3 regions of the Paraclostridium sp. genome follow, and region 2 is predicted to be linked to each of the others. Evidence: riboswitches for the same ligand, from Rfam matches in the RefSeq annotation. Region 2 holds a riboswitch; each other region holds the start of a gene.
The links. A riboswitch is a leader RNA that binds a small molecule or an ion and turns the genes downstream of it on or off. The one in region 2 is predicted to bind cyclic di-GMP.
Positions count from the first base shown of each region.

Region 1: it holds a riboswitch for cyclic di-GMP, as region 2 does, so the genes downstream of both, ACRCYC_RS03270 (type II secretion system protein) here and ACRCYC_RS06905 (SpaA isopeptide-forming pilin-related protein) in region 2, are expected to answer to the same signal.
Region 3: it holds a riboswitch for cyclic di-GMP, as region 2 does, so the genes downstream of both, ACRCYC_RS14120 (response regulator transcription factor) here and ACRCYC_RS06905 (SpaA isopeptide-forming pilin-related protein) in region 2, are expected to answer to the same signal.

Region 1 is NZ_JBOFKN010000039.1:7,703-15,079, reverse strand. It holds gene glmU (bifunctional UDP-N-acetylglucosamine diphosphorylase/glucosamine-1-phosphate N-acetyltransferase GlmU) at 1-225, shown strand, start outside; gene ACRCYC_RS03285 (ribose-phosphate diphosphokinase) at 323-1,276, shown strand; gene ACRCYC_RS03280 (type IV pilin protein) at 1,379-1,954, shown strand; gene ACRCYC_RS03275 (pilin) at 1,978-2,553, shown strand; cyclic di-GMP riboswitch class II at 2,611-2,693, shown strand; gene ACRCYC_RS03270 (type II secretion system protein) at 2,756-3,256, shown strand; gene ACRCYC_RS03265 (type IV pilin protein) at 3,275-3,712, shown strand; gene ACRCYC_RS03260 (GspE/PulE family protein) at 3,810-5,480, shown strand; gene ACRCYC_RS03255 (type II secretion system F family protein) at 5,495-6,703, shown strand; gene ACRCYC_RS03250 (PilN domain-containing protein) at 6,716-7,377, shown strand, end outside.
Region 2 is NZ_JBOFKN010000097.1:19,436-26,812, forward strand. It holds gene ACRCYC_RS06870 (response regulator transcription factor) at 1-481, shown strand, start outside; gene ACRCYC_RS06875 (sensor histidine kinase) at 483-1,892, shown strand; gene ACRCYC_RS06880 (hypothetical protein) at 2,257-2,589, shown strand; gene ACRCYC_RS06885 (fascin domain-containing protein) at 2,782-3,300, shown strand; gene ACRCYC_RS06890 (hypothetical protein) at 3,365-3,691, opposite strand; gene ACRCYC_RS06895 (hypothetical protein) at 3,828-4,577, opposite strand; gene ACRCYC_RS06900 (DEAD/DEAH box helicase) at 4,682-6,136, shown strand; cyclic di-GMP riboswitch class II at 6,211-6,294, shown strand; cyclic di-GMP riboswitch class II at 6,334-6,417, shown strand; cyclic di-GMP riboswitch class II at 6,457-6,540, shown strand; partial or broken gene ACRCYC_RS06905 (SpaA isopeptide-forming pilin-related protein) at 6,586-7,377, shown strand, end outside.
Region 3 is NZ_JBOFKN010000177.1:43,555-50,931, forward strand. It holds gene ACRCYC_RS14105 (signal peptidase I) at 1-406, shown strand, start outside; gene ACRCYC_RS14110 (class D sortase) at 418-984, shown strand; gene ACRCYC_RS14115 (response regulator transcription factor) at 1,052-1,651, shown strand; cyclic di-GMP riboswitch class II at 1,834-1,917, shown strand; gene ACRCYC_RS14120 (response regulator transcription factor) at 1,978-2,607, shown strand; gene ACRCYC_RS14125 (LamB/YcsF family protein) at 2,716-3,486, shown strand; gene ACRCYC_RS14130 (NRAMP family divalent metal transporter) at 3,503-4,693, shown strand; gene pxpB (5-oxoprolinase subunit PxpB) at 4,720-5,436, shown strand; gene ACRCYC_RS14140 (biotin-dependent carboxyltransferase family protein) at 5,411-6,436, shown strand; gene ACRCYC_RS14145 (hypothetical protein) at 6,664-7,272, shown strand; gene ACRCYC_RS14150 (ligand-binding sensor domain-containing protein) at 7,298-7,377, shown strand, end outside.

The DNA.
Region 1 (7,377 bases), on a different contig from region 2:
TTTGTAAACTATGATGGTAAAAACAAATTTAAATCAGTAGTAAAAGATGGAGCTTTTATAGGATCTAACTCAAACTTAGTTGCACCAGTTACAGTAGAAGAAAATGGATATATTGCAACGGGTTCTACAATAACTGATGATGTTCCAGCAGGTGCATTGGCAGTTGCTAGACAGAGACAGGTAATAAAAGAAGGTTGGGTAGAGAAGAAGAATTTAAAAAAATAATTGATAAATTTAACTAGGCTATAACGTGGGTATAGTCCAGACTATACTTGCGTTTAAAATAAAATATTTTCTTTAACAAAATTTTCGGGAGGTAATTATGAATACTAGCGGAAGCGAAATTAAAATACTTGCAGGAAATGCATCAAAAGAATTAGCTCAAAAAGTAGCTGATTATATAGGTGTACCAATGGCTCAATGTGAAGTTGGAACATTTAGCGATGGAGAAATATCTGTAAACATAAGTGAAACAGTAAGAGGATGTGATGTCTTCGTAATACAATCAACTAATAGTCCAGTAAATGATAATTTAATGGAATTATTAATAATGATAGATGCATTAAGAAGAGCATCTGCAGGTAGAGTAACTGCTGTTATACCGTACTATGGATACGCAAGACAAGACAGAAAGGCTAAGGCTAGAGATCCAATTACTGCTAAGTTAGTTGCAAACTTAATAACTGCAGCAGGAGCAGACAGAGTTTTAACAATGGATTTACATGCTGCTCAAATACAAGGATATTTTGATATACCATTAGATCATTTACAAGGCGGAAGAATATTAGCAGATTACTTTAATACTAAGAGTATAGAAGATTTAGTAGTAGTTTCTCCAGACTTAGGAAGTGTTACAAGATCAAGAAAATTTGCTAATGATTTAAATGGAGATGTTCCAATAGCTATAATAGACAAGAGAAGACCAAAAGCTAATGTTTGTGAGGTTATGAACATAATAGGTGAGGTTAAGGATAAAAATGTTATATTATTAGACGATATGATAGATACTGCAGGAACAATAGTTAATGCTGCTAATGCTCTAAAAGAATTTGGAGCTAAAGATGTTTATGCATGTTGTACTCATGGAGTTTTATCAGGTCCAGCTATAGAGAGAATAGAAAATTCAGCTATAAGTGAGTTAATAGTACTTGATACTATCCAACTTCCTGAAGAAAAGAAGATAGAAAAAATAAAAATAAAAACAGTAGCTCCTTTATTTGGAGACGCTATAAAGAAAATATTTGCTAATGAATCAGTAAGTAAATTATTCAACTAAAATGAGCGATAAAAAGAGATCTCTAAAGAGGTCTCTTTTTGTTTGTGTTGTTTGTCTAAAAATGGTAAAATAAAGTCGAAATTTAGAAAAGGAAGTGGCGAAATGAAAAAAGGAGAAAAAGGATTTACATTAATTGAGCTATTGGTAGTAATAGCAATAATAGGTATACTAGCAGTAGTAGCAGTTCCAGCTTTATTTAAAAATATAGAAAAATCTAAAATAGCGGATGTTGAGAGTGAATACAATGCTTATAGGGCAACTGCATTAGGATATTATGCTGAAACAGGAGAGCTAGCATATTATAATACTTATTATGGAAGTAATGATGAATTCAATAAATATATGGAAAATAATAATGCTGACTTTACTAAAGGTACACCTATAGGAGGGTATTATATTTTAGCTCCTAACAGAAATATAAGTAAACCTAATGAAACTGAAAACAATTTGTTATCTAATAGAGAAGCTCAAGTGGTTAATAAAAATGGAGATGTAGAGGGAGAGAGAAAACCATTAAATAAGTTTGGAGATTTATTTTTATTAATATATACAGACACATCTAAAGAATCTAAGGATATAAATATTTCAAAGAATGGGCTAGCTAAATTAGTAAAAGACTTAGGTTATGGAAATGTGTACTATAATAAGTCTGGAGAGGTAGCATTGAAAATAAAATAGTTTAATTTAAAGGGAGGAGAAACATGAAAAAGAATAATGAGGGGTTTACATTAATAGAACTATTAGTAGTAATAGCAATAATAGGAATATTAGCAGTAGTAGCAGTTCCAGCTTTATTTAAGAATATAAATAAAGCTAAAATAGCAGACGTAGAGTCAGATTATAGTGCTATAAGAAGTGCTGTTTTAGCTGAGTATGCAGAAAATGGAAAATTACCATATGAAATATCGAATCAAAGTTTTATAGATAAATATGTTGATAATGGAGCTAAAGGAACGCCATTGGGAGGGTTTTATCATATAGTTCCAGATTATAATGATGAAAATGGTAATCCATATATAAATTTTGGAGCATATAAATATGATTCTAAAAATAATAGTTTTGATTATGTGAAATCAGGTGAATTACAAAATGAATTCAAAGCTATATTAGCTATAAGACCATATGATGAACAAAATAAAGCTGATGGTGGTATCAAGATAAAAAAAGATGAATTTTTAAAGTTAGGGAAAGACTTAGGTTATCAGAATGTTTTCGTATCAAATAAGAACTTTGCAAAAGACAAAGTTGAGATTTATATTGGATTAATTCCAAAATAAATGTGTGAAAATGTTGTAAAAAGTAGATAATATGTTAAAATAAGTATGGACAATTAAAAATATTGTAGAACTTTGAAGAATATTCTGTATTTGGGCACCTGGGATATTTGGAGTTAGTGGTGCAACCGGCTATAATTGGTATGTAATATTATACAATATAGTCTTTTTTTATGCGTAAAAATGGAATTGGAGGGGTATAAATATGAAAAAAAAGAAAAATAACAAAGGATTTACATTAATAGAATTGTTAGTAGTAATAGCAATAATAGGAATATTAGCAGTAGTAGCAGTGCCAGCTTTATTCAAAAACATAGAGAAGGCTAAAGTTGCAGATTTAGAAAGTGATATAAGTGCAATAAGATCAGCATCACTATCTTATTACGGAGATAATGGGGCATACCCAAATGGATCATTAGTAGTTACTAATGGAAAAATAACTACACCACAAGTAGATGGAAAAGATACTGGAGCTAGTAAAATTTCAAGTGAAGTTGAAAATTTAAGCTTCCCATATGAAGGAAAATATGAATTTGAGGGCTCAGCACCCGGACCTTTAGTATTGAAAATAACTCCAGCAGATGGAAAAAGTATAAGTAGTAATGCAATTGCTAAATTACAAAAAGATTTAGGTAATAGTATGGTGAATGCTTCAAGTGGAAGCACAGCACCACTAACTATAACAATAATAAATAATAAAAATTAAATAGAAGGAGATTAAAATATGAAAAAAAATAGTAAAAAGAAAAATAATAAAGGATTTACACTAATAGAATTATTAGTAGTAATAGCGATAATAGGAATACTAGCAGTAGTAGCAGTTCCTGCTTTATTTAAGAATATAGAAAAAGCAAAAATAGCAGATTTAGAGTCTAATATAAGTGCAATAAAATCTGCATCATTATCGTATTACTCTGATAATGGAAATTATCCTACAGATATGACGAAAATATCATCAGAACTTGAGAGCTTATCGGAGCCGTTTAGTTCTCAATATGCATTTACAGGAACAGCTCCAAGTCCATTAGTATTAACTATAACTCCAGCGAATGATAAGCTTAGTCAAAGTGGATATGATAAACTTGTTAAAGATTTAGGAGCAAGTAATTTTGCAACTGATAGTAGCAAAACTTCAATAAAAATAAATATAATAAAAGGGTAATATATTATATATAACCTATTATAATGCGTTTATGTTTTATCATAAACGCATTATTTGTGTAAATTATAAGTGATATAATTAAATAGAGGTGAGAAAAATGTCACAAAAAGTAAGAATAGGTGATAAATTAGTAGAAAAAGGATATATATCAAATGAACAATTAGAAAGAGCATTAAAACTTCAAAGTGGAACTGGTAAAAGAATAGGGGCAATACTTATAGAGCAAGGGCTTATAACTCCAGAACTATTAACTAGTGTATTAACAGAACTTCTTGATATAGAAAATATAGCTTTAACACGTTCAAATATAAACCCTGAAGCTATAAAATTAATACCAGAAAATATATGCAAACGTTATAAAATATTTCCATTTAAAAAAGAAAATAATAAACTATACTTAGCTATGGCAGATCCTCAAGATAGACAAGCAACTCAAGATGCTAAAAGAATATCAGGATTAGATGTAATACCTTATATAGCTACTATGGGGCAAATAAATCAAGCTATAGAATTTTTTTATTCAAATGTAGATTTAGATAAGGCATTAACTGAGTATTCAAAATCAGAAAAAATAAAAGAAGAAATAATGCTAGAAGATGATGTGAATTCAGCTCCAATAGTTAGACTTGTACATAATGTGTTAGAAACCGCAGTAAGAGCAAAAGCCAGTGATATCCATATTGAAAGAGAAGGCGATTTCATGAGGATTAGATTTAGAGTAGATGGAATTTTAAGTGAATATATGAAGATGAATTCTAAACCATACAAAGCAGTTATAAGTCGTGTAAAAATAATGGCAGGCTTAAACATATCTGAAAAAAGACTACCTCAAGATGGAAGAATATTTTTAAATGTAGATAACAAACCTATCGATTATAGGGTATCAACAATGCCTACAAGCAAAGATGAAAAAGTTGTTATGAGGGTGCTAGACAAAAGTACATTTATGGTTAATAAAGAAAAATTAGGACTTAATAATAAAAATATTAAAATATATGATGAATTGCTTGATAATCCATATGGATTAATATTAGTTGTAGGGCCTACTGGAAGTGGAAAAACAACAACCCTTTATTCAATGTTAAATCAATTAAATAGTGTTGAAAAAAATATACTTACAATTGAAGATCCAGTTGAATATGAACTAGACGGAATCAATCAATCACAAATTAACTATAAGGCAGGATTAAATTTTGCAAGTGCTTTAAGAGCTTTTTTACGTCAAGACCCAGATATAATAATGGTTGGAGAAATAAGAGATTCTGATACTGCAGAAATAGGAATAAGAGCAGCTCTTACAGGTCACTTAGTATTAAGTACATTACACTCAAATACAGCTGTAGGAGCAATTTCAAGGCTTGAAGATATGGGTATAGATAGTTTCCTTATAACATCATCTCTTATGGGTGTAGTTTCTCAAAGATTAGTTAGAAAGATATGTGAAAACTGTAAAACTGAGTACAAGGCAGAAATAGGAGAAAAAAAAGCTTTAAATTATCCACTAGATAAGGATTTAATTCTTTATAGAGGTGAAGGTTGTGAAAAATGTAGCAATACAGGGTATAAAGGTAGACTAGGAATTTATGAAATGCTTAGAATAACAAAGCCAATAAAAGATTTGATAAATGAAGGTGCTACGGATGCACAAATACAAGCTAAAGCTGAGGAATTAGGTATGGAGACTATGAAAGAAGATGCTGCTAATAAAGTTATAGATGGAGAAACAACAATAGAAGAAATGTTAAGAGTCACTTTTATAGCTAATTAAAGGAGTGTTTATAAATGAAGGAATTTAAATATGCAGCTATAATGCTAAATGGAAAAAAGATTTCTAGCACAATTATGGCAAAAGATTATATTGAAGCAAAATCTTTGCTAAAGGAAAAAAAACTGATGATTATAGAATTAAAAGAAAAGAAGGTAGTTTCTTTATTTAATTCTAAAAAATCAAAAAAAAAGAAATTAAAAGCTGACCAGATAAGCCATTTTTGTAGGCAATTTGCAATAATAATTTCCTCGGGAATAAATAGTATGGTAGGATTAGAAACTTTAGGTAAAAAAGCTTCAAATAAAACATTATCAGATGAAATAAAACGAATGGTAAGTGACATAAAAATGGGATCTACAATTGCAGCAACTATGATGGATAAACAATCCAAATTTCCTATGTTGTTAGGTGCAATGGTTGCAACAGGAGAAGAAACTGGAACTTTAGAAGAAGTATTGAAAAGTATGTCAACTTTTTATGAGAGAGAATATAGGATAAATCAAAAGATAAAAAATGCATCTATGTACCCAGCGATAGTAGCCATTTCATCATTTGTAATGTTGTTTGTTTTTACTAGTTTTATACTTCCTCAAATGATGGAAACTATAACTGAAACGGGAGCAACTTTGCCCTTGATGACTAAAATAGTAATGTATATAGGTAACTTTATGAAAAATTATTGGTACTTAGTATTGATATTGGGAGTGCTATTATATTATCAATTAAAAGTTTATATAAAAACTCCAGTAGGAAGAGCGCATAAAGATAGATTGGTAAACAAAACACCTCTCTTAGGGAAGGGAATAAATAGTATAGTTTCTATGAGATTTTCAAGAGCTCTATATTTATTTGTATCTTCAGGGTATCCTATGCTGCAAGGATTAGATCATATAAAAGATAGTTTAAATAATGCTATTGCAGAAAAAGCAGTTAACAAAGCAAAAGAAGGTATAGTTAAAGGAGAAACACTATCTGAAAACCTTGAAAAATCAAAGTACTTTGATCCTGTACTTATACAGATGATAGCAATAGGGGAACAAACAGGGGAATTAGAGAGTATAAGTAAACAAATGGCTGAGTTTTATGAGTCAGAAGCAGAAATTTATTTAAATAGAATGGTAGCTATGATAGAGCCTATAATGATAATTATAGTTGGTATAATGGTAGCTATATTAGTAATATCAGTATTCTTACCAATGTTAAGCATATATGATGCTATATAGGAGGAAGTGTTTATGACAGCAAAATTGTATATTTCATATTATGGAGACTATGTGTCTATAGTAGAAGGAACTTATAATAAGAAAAAAGAAAAATTTATAATAAAAGAAAAATTTTTCCTTTCAAATTCAGACATCGACATAGATTATGATGCAGATAAATATGAATTACTTAGACAGGCATTAATGAGAAGTCAATTTAAAAGTAAAAATGTAGTTTTATGTTTTAATACTAAAGATATTATTTTGAAATCAAATAAAATACCGAAAGTTGATAAAAAAGATTTAGAAGGTATTATGAACATAGAAATTTATGAGATGATATCTTTAGACAAAGATAGTCATGTATTTTCATATGAAGTAACAACTGAGGATGAGCAAGACGGTACTAAGTTTATTGAAATGATATTAGCTGCCATTCCTAATAACGAAATTGAAAAAATAATAGAAGTTTTAAAAGAATTTAATTTGAATTTAGAAGTCGTAGATACTATAGCTACTTCTTATTTGCGAGTATTAAAGTTAATAGAATATAAAGATATAATGATTGCTAATGTGGGAGATTATGGAACTGCAATTGATATATATAAAGATGATAAATTATTTATTCACGATAACGTTCCAATTAAATTAACTAGTGAAAATTCGGAATATCAAAGCAGTAACATTGCCACGGA
Region 2 (7,377 bases):
GGTATTATTTCTATCAGCAAAAACAGAAGAAATGGATAGGGTGTTAGGTTTAGCATTAGGAGCTGATGATTATATAACTAAACCATTTAGTCCTAAGGAAGTCGCCCTTAGAATTAAACTTAACTTAAAGAAAAATTTAATTTTAAACTCTATAAAAGGTGAGTCGAAAAAAGAAAAATTAATATTTGGACCTTTTGAGATAGATGAAGAAAGTGTAGAAGTAAAAAAGAATGGAGAGCCTATAGTACTTAAAGCAAAAGAATTTAAAATGCTTTTATATATGGCGAAACATATGGAACAAATCATAAGTAAAGAAAGGTTTTGTGATGAAGTTTGGGGAGATGATTTTATAGGATATGATAATACTATAATGGTACATATAAGAAGATTAAGAGAAAAAATAGAAGATAATCCATCAAAGCCTAAATACATAAAAAATATAAAAGGGCTAGGATACAAATTAACATTAAAGGAAGATTAATATGAATTGGAAAATAACTTTTAAATATGTATTAAGTATTATATGTGTAGTTATGATAGTTACGGTCCTAAATATAGTTGGAATAATAGGAATAATAATTTCAAATAATTATAAGGCTCCAGAACGAACAGAGGATAACTTTACTAGAAATTTCAGTAAATATATATCTCAACAAGGCAATAATATATTTGTAAATAAAAATGGGTTAAGTATATTAAATAAAAATGAGAGATGGATACAGATTTTAGATGAAAATTCAAATGAGGTATATAGATATAATGCACCAGCTAAATTGAATAAAAAACATACTCCAATAGAACTTATAAATGGATATAAGTATGGAGGTGGATTTGATAATGCGGGATCAGATAATGTATTAGTATCTAGTAAAAATATACATGGGAAGGAATACACATATATAATCGGATTTCCAATAAATCAATTACAAAAATATATGATAGCATATAATCCAGTTAACTTTATTACTACAATAAGCAAAATAGTATGGTTTATATTGTTTATAGATTTAATAATAGCATTAATAGTTGGATATATATTTAGTAAAAGATTAACTAAACCGATGAAAAATATAATTACAGGGGTGGAAAATTTAGAGGAAGGAAAATATGAAATTTTTTATAAGGAAAAAGGGTTATATCAAAGTGTATATAGAAAGTTAAATAAGTTATCGGATACATTGAAAAGCAATGAAATTGAAAGAAAAAAATTAGATAAATTAAAACAAGAATGGATAGCAAATATATCTCATGATATAAAAACTCCATTGTCGTCTATAAAAGGATATGCTGAGATTTTAAGTGATGAAGAATACGATATAGATATGGAAGAAGCTAAAGAGTATGGGATTATAATAAATGATAAATCAGAGTATATAAAAGAATTAGTAGATGATTTAAATTTAACTATGAAGTTAAAAAGTAGTGATAACGTACTAAACAAAAGTGAAGAAAACATAGTTAGGATAGTTAAAGACTGTATAATACAAATACTTAATGATCCTAAATATTCAAGTAGTCACATTGAGTTTATAACAAATAAAGATGTTATAAAAAAACAAGTTGACAGCATGCTTTTTAAGAGGGTTATAAACAATCTTGTGTATAATGCTCTTATACATAATGATAGGAATATTAATATTGCGGTAAGTATAAACTATGAAAATGAAGAAAAAGTAATTATAAGTATAAAAGATGATGGAAAAGGAATTAAAAAACCTGATTTAGATAGGATATTTGATAGATATTATAGAGGAACAAATACTGGAGAAGTACATAAAGGATCTGGGCTTGGAATGGCTATAGCAAAGGACATTATAACAGCACATGATTTTAATGTAGATATAAATAGCGAAGTTGGAAAAGGAACTGAAGTAAGAATATTTATAAATTAACAAAGGATAGGCCTTTTTATACAAGACCTATCCTTTATATTAACTTAAAGTATTAGCATTTACATCCACATCTACAACAACATCTACAGCATCCACATCTAGGACATATTTTAAAGAATAAAACGCATCTTCCACATTTTTTACAGCGACAACATAAAAATGATCTACTGTTCACAATAATCCTCCTTTACTATTAGAGTAAAGAATATATATTCTTTGTATCAATATATTGGATTTTGTTTAAAATGTGACTTATTATAAAGTAATTTACAAAAAATAATAAAATGATGTCAAAAAAAGATTTAATTCATATATTAAATTGTGGATATAAATATCCATATATAAAAACTATGGAGTTGATTGTATGTGCTGCAACAAAAAGATTAAGTGTCATAATTCTTGTAATTGCAATAAATGTAATAGTTGTAACAAAAACTGTGAGTGGAGAGAATTTCCAACATGCAACCATAAAAATGAAAGAGATATAATCAATTTTTTAGGTGAATTTGTATTAGATTTATTAGAAGATTTAGATTTACCATGTGGACATCCAGGATTAAAAGCAAGTTTGAGAAAACTAGCTGATGGAGGTAGACTACCATGTGGACATCCGAGTTTAGAAGAGTTAATATTAATAGCTATATTAGAAGATAACAAGAGCTTGTGCAAGACTTGTCATAAAATATGTTGTAAATAATTAATGAAATTAAATGGAACTAACTCATATTATGAGATTAGTTCCATTTTTAATTATAAAATATGATAAATAACGAAAATTTTATGATTATATATTTTATTTTTTTATATTAAAAAAGTATGAACAAATACAATGCTATTGTCGTAATATATATGGAAGTTAAAAAATTTGAGCTATAATGGAGGTTTTGGTATGCAAATAAATTGTGCAAATAATAGAGATCAAAAGAAAGTTATAATATATCCGCCAAATGTAAATGATTATATAAATGATTATATAGAAAAATATTTTCCAAATTATCCAGGAAATAATAAACCAGAAAAGCCAGAAGAGGATAAATTAAAAGTTAAGATAAAATCAGTAGTAGAAGATGAATTTGTAGTAGTTGGAGAAGATGAATATTTATACGCAACAGGTAAGAAGTCTAACGAAAATGGAATTTTCAAATTAGTAATGATAAATGAAAATGAAATTAAACTTAGATTAGTTGGAGGAGATTTTATAAGGGTAGATAATAAAGATTTTTTAATTGCAGATACTGATAAAAAAGGTGCTACGAAATTTAAGTTGTACAAGTTAGATAACAAATCATATGCATTAAAAGCTCCAAATGGATATTATGTTAGAGTAAGAGAAAAAGATAAAAAACTTGTTGCTAAAGCTGAAAATGCTGGTAATAGAACTATATTTAAATTTAAGACTGTAGAATAATAAATATAAAAAGCGAATCTGATAAATAGATTTGCTTTTTATATTTTAAAGTTAGTGGATTAAATTATCTCTTATTGTGTATTAACAGTAAATATGCAGCTCCGGCTAAATTAGGAGATATTGGTTGGAAGCATTTGATTTTACCGATTAGTATATCATTTTCATGAACAAAACCATTAATATCAACTCTTCCAATAGATTCAGACTTATAAGAATATATATAGCCTGATTCATCTACTTTGCCTATGACATTATCTTTATTATCATAAACCAGATTTGCACAAACTCTACCAACGGGACAATTATGGTATATGTGATTATGTACAATATTATCAAAATCTAATCTAGCTACAGGTCTATTATTATAAGGAAAACTTATCATTTCAAACATTTGGATACTCTCCTTTTAAATTTAAAAAATTATTTATCTAAAGAATTAGATTATAATTAATTTTATTATATGAACTTATTATTTATGACTAAAATAGAAAGAGATGTTAAGCAAAACTGCTAACATCTCTTTCTATTTACACAAAATCATAAGTATAATACCAAGTAACATTACTCAATTCAACATCGAATAAATTATATTCTTTATCTAAAAATGGAAGCAATACTTTCTTTGATTTAAAAACACCTAGGTTGCCTGCTATATCTATATTTCTAAATGTTTTGCTTGCAAATGGTATGCCTCTAGAGTCTCTAATTTCAAGATAAAAATCGAATAATCTAGATAAAGGAACCAATTTTAAATTTACTATGTATCCATCTACATATAATACATTTTGATTCTCTTTTATATTATTAATTATTAAATTTATAGCATTATCCTGTAAGGCAAACTCTTTACAGTAATATAATTCAGTTGTTTTTTCTGAATCTCGGTTATACACATGATTATAAAGGCTATTATATAAATTGAAACTCATTAACTTAGAATTTAAAATAAATTGAAACGAATCTTTTGTAGTTTTATCGGATAAATTAGACATATTACTCATATACTCATTAAATATTTGATATTCTAATTTCATAGCATTTTTCAAATCGGATTTTAAATTATAGTTTATTTTGTAAGAGTTTTCTAAATTTAAGATTGTATAATAAGATTTATTATCATAGATATTTTTAAATATGGGATAAGGAATGTCAATATTATTTTTTATAATATTAATACTAGTCATATACTCACGAAACAAGTTTGGTGGTAATTTAAATGTATCTATATTTTTTATTAAGTATTCTATAAAATCTGATTTACTAGAAATAAATAACACCTCCTTAATAGATTCACTACATTGTATGTTGAAGAAAGTATATTAGTTCTTATTTATGCTATAATAAATAACTATATAAAATTTAGTTAAATAAGGTGGTAGTAATGACTAATAAATTTGAAAAATTCAACTTAGATAAATCTATAGTAAAAGCATTATACAACATGGGATATGAGTGTCCATCAAAGGTGCAAAATGAAGTGATTCCTAAACTTATAAATAGTAAGAATGTAGTAGTTAAATCAAGGACTGGAAGTGGTAAAACTGCTAGCTTTGGGATACCTATATGTGAAAATATAAATATTAATGATAATACTTTACAGGCATTAGTAGTTGTACCAACTAGAGAGTTAGCACTTCAAGTTAAAGATGAAATATCTAATATAGGTAGACTGAAAAAAATTAGATGTAGTGCTATATTTGGAAAACAACCTATAAAAGAACAGATAAATTCATTAAAACAAAGGGTACATGTAGTGGTAGCAACTCCAGGCAGAATAATAGATCATATAACTAGAGGAACTATTAATTTAGACAATATAAGCTATTTTATTATAGATGAAGCTGATAAAATGCTTAATAAAGGATTTGTAGATGATATGGAATTTATATTTAGTAAATTGCCTAAGTATACCAATATAGGTTTGTTTTCAGCAACGATAGAAAAAGATATAGAGTATATATACAATAAATACATTGAGAATCCTAATATTATACAAATTGAAAGTGATGATATAAATAATAAAAAACAAATAGAAGAAAAAATACTATATACAAGTGATATTGACAAGTATAATGATTTGAAAAACTTGATATATGTTAATAACCCTAAAACAACTATAATATTTTTAAATACTAAAGATGGTGTAATTAAACTATACAATAAAATGAAAAAAGATAAATTATTAGTAGCAGAACTTCATGGAGATATGTCACAAGATAAGCGAATATTTGTAATAAAGGATTTTAAAGAAGGAAAATATAACATATTAGTTAGTACTGATGTTGCAAGTCGCGGAATACACATAGATGATGTATCATTGGTTATAAACTATGATGTCCCCCATGATAAAGAAAATTATGTACATAGAATAGGTAGAACTGGCAGACAAGATAAATATGGAAAGGCTATAACTTTGGCTACGTATAAAGATGAAAAGTATATAAATGAAATTAAAGAATATATAGGTTATGGGATAGAGTATTTAGAAAATTTAAATAGTGTTGATGTAAACAAAGGTAAAGTTAAATTTGAAGAAGCGTCTAAAAAAGCTTTGAAAAATAGAAAAATAAAGCAAAAAGAAACTAAAATTCATAGTGAAGTAACTAGAATATATTTAAATGCAGGTAAAAGGAAGAAAATCAGAGTTATAGATATTGTTGGAACTTTGAGTAATATTGAGGGTATAAATCATGATGATATAGGTGTTATAGAAGTATGTGATTTATGTTCGTATGTAGATTTATTAAATCATAAAGGTGAAATGTTTTTAAAAAAATATAAAGATATAAATATAAAGAAAAAGCTAGTTAAGGTAAGAAAGGATAATACGAAATAAATTATAAAATGCAGAAATTTAATATATAGTTGAAAAAAATATCGAAATTTGGTAAAATTATATAAATAAACTTAATAAAAATTAGAAACGAAGAAGTATATTCTGTATTTGGGCATCTGGAATATATGGAGTTAGTGATGCAACCGGCTATATTTACAAACTTGTGGATATAGCTTTTTTTATTTTAAAAATACAATTAAATACATAGGAACGAAGAAGTATATTCTGTATTTGGGCATCTGGAATATATGGAGTTAGTGATGCAACCGACTATATTTACAAACTTGTGGATATAGTCTTTTTTATTTTAAAAATAACTTAATAAAATTAGAAGCGAAGAAGTATATTCTGTATTTGGGCATCTGGGATATATGGAGCTAGTGATGCAACCGGCTATATTTACAAATATGTGGATATAGCTTTTTTTATTAAAAAAAAGAGGTGATTGTTTGAAGAACAAAGGGAAAAAACTAATATTAAGTTTAGTAGTTGTATTTAACATGATTTTAAATCTTATTTCACCGGGAATAATGGTATATGCCCAAGATGTATCTAATAGCGATGCAGTGGAAATAACAAGTGCAACTTTTGATGATTATACGGTGAGAGAAGGTATGATTAAAACTTTAAGAGTTGATTATAAGATTATAGATCCAAGTAAAATTAATCCTGGAGATAGTATTACAATAACATTACCTAAAATATTTAGGGATGTTAATCCAATAAGTCCGGATAAACATTTTTCAAGTCAAAATTATGATCCAAATACTGGAGTTCTAACATTAACTTTTAATGATAATATAAAGAGTGCGTTAGCTGGATATTTAAGTGTTACAATGGTTGGTAATGAAAATGTTCAAGATGGGGAATATCCTATAGTTATAGCTGTTAATGGTAAAACTGAAACTGTTACATTAACAGGTGAAGGTAGAGGTGAGGCTGGTGAAAGTGGATCCAGTCCAATTATGTATAAAGGTACATATTTACCATTAGATTCTAAGCAGGAAGGACTTATAACTGATGTAAATGAGCCTGTTAAATATTATGTAGAAATAAATCGTGATCAAAAAGAACAAGTAGGAAATGCGCATTTTGAAGATCAAATTCCTAATGGAATGATACTAGATAAAAATAGTATAACTATAATTAAGCATGATTATCAAAGTAATACAGATATAGATGTAACTAATGAACTTTTAAATTCTGGGAAACTTTTAGCTGAAAATGATTCTCTAAAAATA
Region 3 (7,377 bases), on a different contig from region 2:
ATTAACATCTAAATCTGATAAATTATTCAATATATTTGGATATAGAACCTATACCGTATTATCAGGTAGTATGGAACCGGAGTTTTATCCAGGAGACATGGTAGTAGTTAAGCATAAAAATAAAACAGATATAGAATTAAATGATATAGTGACTTTTGTAGATAATGAAGGCGTAGTAGTGACTCATAGAATAATAGAAAAAAGCAGTGGTGGGTATATAACAAAAGGTGATAATAATAATATAGATGATGCAGATATATTACAAAAAAATAATATAATAGGAGAAGTAAAATTTCATATACCTAAGTTAGGATATATAAATAATTTCTTATCAGATCCAAAGATAATCGCAATTGAAATGATAGCTTTAGCTATATTTATTTTCATATATTACAAAGAAGCTTAAAAGGTGAAATTATGAAAAAAATTATAGGTAAGTTATTAATAGTAGTAGGATTATTAATAATATCATCAGTAGTCTATATAAACTATAAAACAAATAAAAATAACGATGATATGGTAAAAGAATATGAAACCTTAATGCTGAATGAAAATGAAACAAAAGATGAAACTACACAGAATATACCTGAGGGTATAATTGGTATATTAGAAATACCAAAGCTTAATTTAAAAGTAGTTGTAGAAGAAGGAACAGATAATGAAACATTAAAATATGCAGTAGGTCATTTTGAAAATACGGCAATGCCTGGAGAAGAAGGTAATTTTGCTGTTGCAGGACATAGAGCCTATACGTATAATAAATTCTTCAGTAATTTAGACGAAGTTAAAATTGGAGATTATATAAACATGCACACAAGTAAAGGTTCATATAGATATAAGGTAACTAATTCTAATGTAGTTACTCCAGATAAAGTTGATGTGTTAGATTTTATAGATGGTGAAAAAATTATAACACTAGTAACCTGTACACCAAAATATATAGGAAGTCATAGGTTGATACTAAAGGGTGAATTATGTGATTAAAGTATAATATACCAAAGTATACTGGTTGGTATATTTATTTTAAAATTAAAGATGGAGGATATATCCTGTGAATGTATTGATGATAATGAAAAATTTTATAGCAAGGGAAGCTATTAATATATTACTAAAGAAACATTTTGATGTAGTTAATATAGATACAATAGAGGATTTACATTGCATAGAAACTATTAAAATAAATAACTACGATACTGTATTTATAGATGGTAGTTATAATATATTAGAAATAGAAAAACTACTGAATTCTAAAAGTTATAAATCGCATACAAAAACACTGATTTTAGATAATAATAGGAATGAAAATTTGCTTATTAGATCTATAAAATCAGGAGTAGATGCATACATCTGTGGAATAAATAATGAATATGAATTTAACTATATAATAGATAATATTAAAATAGGTAAGAAGTTTTATGATAGTGATTTAATTGAAAGTTATATAAAGAAAAAAGACGATATAAAATTTACAAACTTAACAAATAGAGAGATTGAAATTATGGATGAAGTTTGTAAAGGACTTAGTAATATTGAGATAGGTAATAATTTGTGTATAACTGAATTTACAGTAAAAAAACATATAAGTAGCATATTATCAAAATTAAATTTAAAAAATAGAAGAGATATAATTTTATGTAATAAAAATATATAGTTGTATATTAGTCTATAATTATAAATAAAAATTAAATAATAAGAAAAAATAATGAAAAATGTTGCAAAAAAGACAAAAAAGACATAATTTATCGATATTTGAAGTTATAAAATTATTGAATATTTATAACATTGTTGATATTATTTATAGTGCAAGAAGGTAGTAAGAAAGTAGTAAAAAAAATAATGAAAAGATACTAAGAAATATACTCTTTATTTGGGCACCTGGAGTATATGGAGTAAGTGGTGCAACCGGCTTTATATATAAATGTAGATTATATATTTATATATTTATAGCCGGTTTTTTATTTATCTAAGGGGGATTTTATGAACATAAAAATAATATCTAAGTCTTTTATAATGAAAGAAGTTTTAAAATCTATAGTGGATCAAGTTATTATAAATGAAAATATAGAGTGTATAAGTACAGTCAAAGAAATAGATTTGAATTTATTACCAGCTACAGACTTTATATTAATTGATTTAAGTAGCAATCAGACTGACTTTGATAGTGAATACGAGTTAGAAGCTATAAAAAAATTAAAAGAATCGTATAATAATATAAAGGTATTAGTTGTTGATTTAAATAAAAATGCTAGGTTATTTAATAAAGCATTGAAATGTAAAGTAGATGGATATACAGTGGATAGTTCTGATAAGGATGAATTTTTATATATAATTAATAAGGTAATAAAAGGTAAAAAATATTATGATGGTGATTTAGTAACTTTAGGAATGAAAAGTGAAAAATATAATGCTTTTTATAATTTAACGCAAAGAGAGTTGGATATCTTAAAAGAACTAGGAAAAGGATTTAACAACAGAGAAATTGCAACTAAATTGTATATAACAGAGCATACTGTTAAAAAACATGTAAGTAATATATTACAGAAAATAAACTGCAAAAATAGAAAACAGGCTATTATATATGTTAGAGAATCATATATGTATCAGTAAAAATAATGGTATGACTTAATTTAAGTCATACCATTATTTTTTTATACATAAAATTAAAATAGGACAATAAATATATACAATTTTAATTTATATTTGGGGGGAGTAAAAATGTACAAGGTAGATTTAAATAGTGATTTAGGAGAAAGTTTTGGTAGTTACAAAATAGGAATGGATGAAGAAATATTAAATCATATAACATCTGCAAATATAGCCTGTGGATTTCATGCAGGAGATCCAATACATATGGATAAGACCACAAAAATAGCAATAAAAAATAATGTGAAATTAGGAGCTCACCCAGGATTTATGGATTTGATGGGTTTTGGAAGACGCGAAATGAAAATAACCAAAGAAGAAGCAAAAGCTTATATCAAATATCAGTTAGGAGCATTGAATGCTTTTGCAATTTCAAAGGGAGAAAAAATACAACATGTAAAAGCACATGGAGCACTTTATAACATGGCAGCTAAAGATTACGAATTAGCTTTAGCTATAGCTGAATCTGTATATGAAGTAGATAAAGACATAATATTACTAGGTTTAGCTAATAGCTCGATGATAGATGCAGGAAAAGAAGTTGGACTAAAAGTAGCTAGTGAAGTATTTGCAGATAGAGCTTACAACGGGGATGGAACTTTGGTATCAAGAAGCATAGAAGGATCAGTTATACATGATACTAACCTTGTTATAAAAAGAGTTATAAAGATGGTAAAAGAAAATAAAGTTGAAAGCATAGATGGAAAATATATAGATATAAAAGCAGATTCCATATGCGTACATGGAGATAATCCAAAAGCTATAGAGTTTGTAAAGAATATAAAAGAAGCACTTTTAAAAGAAAATATAGAATTAGCTTGTATAAGTGAAGTTATAAAATAAGTTTGGGGGGATAATTATGACAAATAAAAAAAATATAACTGCATTAATGGGTGCAGCTTTTATAATGGCCACATCGGCTATAGGTCCAGGTTTTTTGACTCAAACAGCTACATTTACAAATCAATATGGAGCTAACTTTGGTTTTGTTGTATTAATAGCTACTATATTTTTTATAGGAGCACAGCTAAATGTATGGCGAGTTATAGGGGTATCAGGACTTAGAGGACAAGATATTGCAAATAAAGTTTTACCTGGGCTAGGTTATTTTATAGCAGTACTTGTAGGAATAGGAGGGCTTGCATTTAATATAGGAAATGTAGGTGGAGCAGCTCTTGGAGTAAATGTTATGTTTAATTCAGATATTACAATATCTACTATAGTTTGTGGACTTATAGCCATAGCTATATTTTTAATAAAAGAGTCTGGACCAGTGATAGATAAATTCACAAGGTTACTTGCGATTATAGTTATATTGGTAGTAGGATATGTAGCTATAATAAATAGACCTGATATGGGTCAGGTTATAAAAGGAACTTTTATGCCGGAAAATCCAGGAAGTTTAATATTTCCAATTATAACATTATTGGGTGGTAGTGTGGGAGGATATATAACTTTTGCAGGAGGACATAGGTTAATAGATGCAAACATAACAGGAGAAGAGAATTTAAAAGATATAACAAACTCATCAATACTTGGGATTAGTGTAGCTACTATAGTAAGAATATTTTTATTTTTAGCTGTATTTGCAGTAGTTTCAAAAGGGGTAAGTTTAGATCCTGAAAATCCAGCAGCTTCAGCTTTTAAATTTGGAGCAGGAGAACTTGGATATAAGTTTTTTGGATTAGTTTTATGGTGTGCGAGTATCACTTCAGTTATAGGAGCTGCTTATACCTCAGTTTCATTTATAAAAACGCTTCATCATTTTATAGAAAAACATGAAAATAAATTTATAATACTATTTATTTTAGTATCCACTTTAATAATGGCATTAATAGGAAAACCAGCAAGTTTACTTATTTTAGCAGGTTCTTTAAATGGATTAATACTTCCTATAACTTTAGGTGTTATATTAATAGCTTCTAGAAAAGAATCTATAGTAGGCGAGTATAAGCATCCTAAGTGGTTATTCATATTAGGAATTATAGTAGTTATAGTAACTGCTGTTGGAGGAGTAATCTCATTACAAGATATAACTAAGTTATTTTAAAGAAATTTGTTTTAGGAGGCTAAGATATGAAAACTAGATATTTACTAGCAGGGGATAAATCTATAGTAGTAGAGTTTGGTGATATTATAGATGAAACTATAAATAGGAAAGTTATAAATTTAATGAAAAATATTGAAGTGTCTAATTTAACTAGTGTTATAGATGAAATGATACCAACTTATAGATCTTTAATGATAAATTATAATCCTTTAAAAATAGAGTATGATGATTTTGTATTAGAGATAAAAAAATTAGAAAAAAAAATAAAAACTACAGATAAATTGGAAAAAAATATAATTGAAATTCCAGTTTTGTACGGTGGTGAATTTGGACCAGATATAGAAAATGTAGCAAGTCATAACAATTTATCAATTAAAGAAGTTATAGATATACATAGTAAATGTGAGTACTTGGTATATATGTTAGGTTTTACTCCGGGGTTTACATATCTTGGAGGGATGGATGACAAAATAGAAACACCAAGATTAAAATCTCCCAGAGTCAAAATACCTGCCGGTTCTGTTGGTATAGCAGGAAAACAAACTGGTGTATACCCAATAGATAGTCCTGGGGGATGGCAGTTAATAGGAAGAACTCCAATTAAATTATACGATATTAATAAAGAAAGACCTATATTATTAAGTGCTGGGGACTATGTCAAATTTGTACCTATAAATAAGACAGAATATGAAAATATATTAATGAAGGAGGAACTAAATGATGGGATTTACAGTTTTGAATAAAGGTATTTTAAGTTTAGTTCAAGGAGGACCTAGAATTGGATTTCAACAATTTGGAGTTCCTGTTTCTGGAGGTATGGACGATTTTTCTTTGAGAATTGCTAATATATTGGTAGGAAATAATGAATATGAAGCTTGTATAGAAGCGCTTATAATAGGGCCTAGTATAAGATTTGAGGATAAAACTAGGATAGCTATAACTGGTGGGGATTTAGGACCGATGTTAAATGGAATAGAAATAGATATGTATAGAAGTTATATAGTAAACAAAGGGGATATATTAACTTTTTCGGGTATAAAATCAGGGTGTAGAACATATATTGCTTTCAGTGGAGGAATTGATGTTGAGGTGGTTATGGGTAGCAAATCCACTTATGTGAAAGCTAAACTGGGTGGTTACGAAGGTAGAGAACTTATAGATGGAGATTATGTAAAGCTTCATAAAAGTGAAGTTAATGTAAATTATATACTTCCAAAAGAATATATTCCAAATTTTACTGACGATATAGTTTTAAGGGCTATAAGAGGTCCACAAGATAATATGTTTGATGAAGAAAATATAAAAAAGTTATTTACTTCAAAATATAGTATAACTAACGAGTGTGATAGGATGGGATATAGATTAGATGGGAATAAAATTAATCATATAGATGGAGCAGATATTGTTTCTGATGGAATAGCATTTGGGGCTATACAGGTTCCGGGACACGGAAATCCAATTATTATGATGGCTGATAGGCAAACAGTTGGTGGATACACGAAAATTGCTAATGTTATTAGCATTGATTTGTATAAGTTAGCTCAAGCTAAACCAGGAAATACTATAAGCTTTAAAGAAATTGATATATATGATGCTCATAGGAAACTTAAAAAGCATGAAAATAAGATATATGAGATAAAAAATAATATTAAAAAGTTTGAAGTTATTAATCAAAGATTATATGGCATATCAATAAATGGAATTTATTATAATACTATAGTAGAAGAAATTAATAATCAATAAAAAAGCTACTTTTGATAAGGTAGCTTTTTTATTAATTATTAATTTTGATAAGCAGCCCGTAAACAAAAAAGGAATAAAATGGAATGAATTTCATAGTTGATATAAGTAGTTGATAATATTTTTTAAAATTCTGAAAAAAATTACATAAACTGCGCATTTCGACAAAATAAAACAATACAAAAGTGTATACTCGTATTAATAATAAATTTGTCAAAAGGGGGAGTTTGATGACGAAAAAAATAATAGATATATACTCAAGCTTAAGAGGTAAGGTTTTAAAAAAAGCTAAATGTGATAGTAAATTTAATTATACATTAAACAATAAAGAAACTACGGTAAATAAAATAATGAATTCTTATAGTTACTTTGAAGAAGAGAACATAGATAAAAACTATATAGATAATTATAATTATGAAATAGAAGATATACATAAAAAAATTTTAGAAGAAATTAATTGGATAAACTCAATAGATAATATAAAAGAAGTTGATGATTTAATAAAAAATAGTAACTCCCCTAAGTATTTAAAAAAGAATTCTTTGTACTATAAATCTAATTACATTTGTCCAAATTGTAACGAACAGGTGCTTTATAAAATAAGAGCTTATAATATGGATACCGTATTTAATGGAAAATATAAAAAATTACATCATATATTTACCTGTCCCAATTGTCGCATATTTTTAGGATCAATTAGAATATATAATAAGTTACATACTAAATGGATTGGAAATAAACTTTCAAATTACGCTCTTATAAGTGATAAATACTCAAAATTAAAATATAACAAAATAATTAACTATACAGAAAGTATATATAGTGATGATATATACTGATTTTACACAGGAGCAAAAATATATTATGAAAAAATTTTATGTGAAGATATTGATGTCAGTAGTTTTATTTTTATTAGGGATTACTACAACTTCAAATGCTCAGGA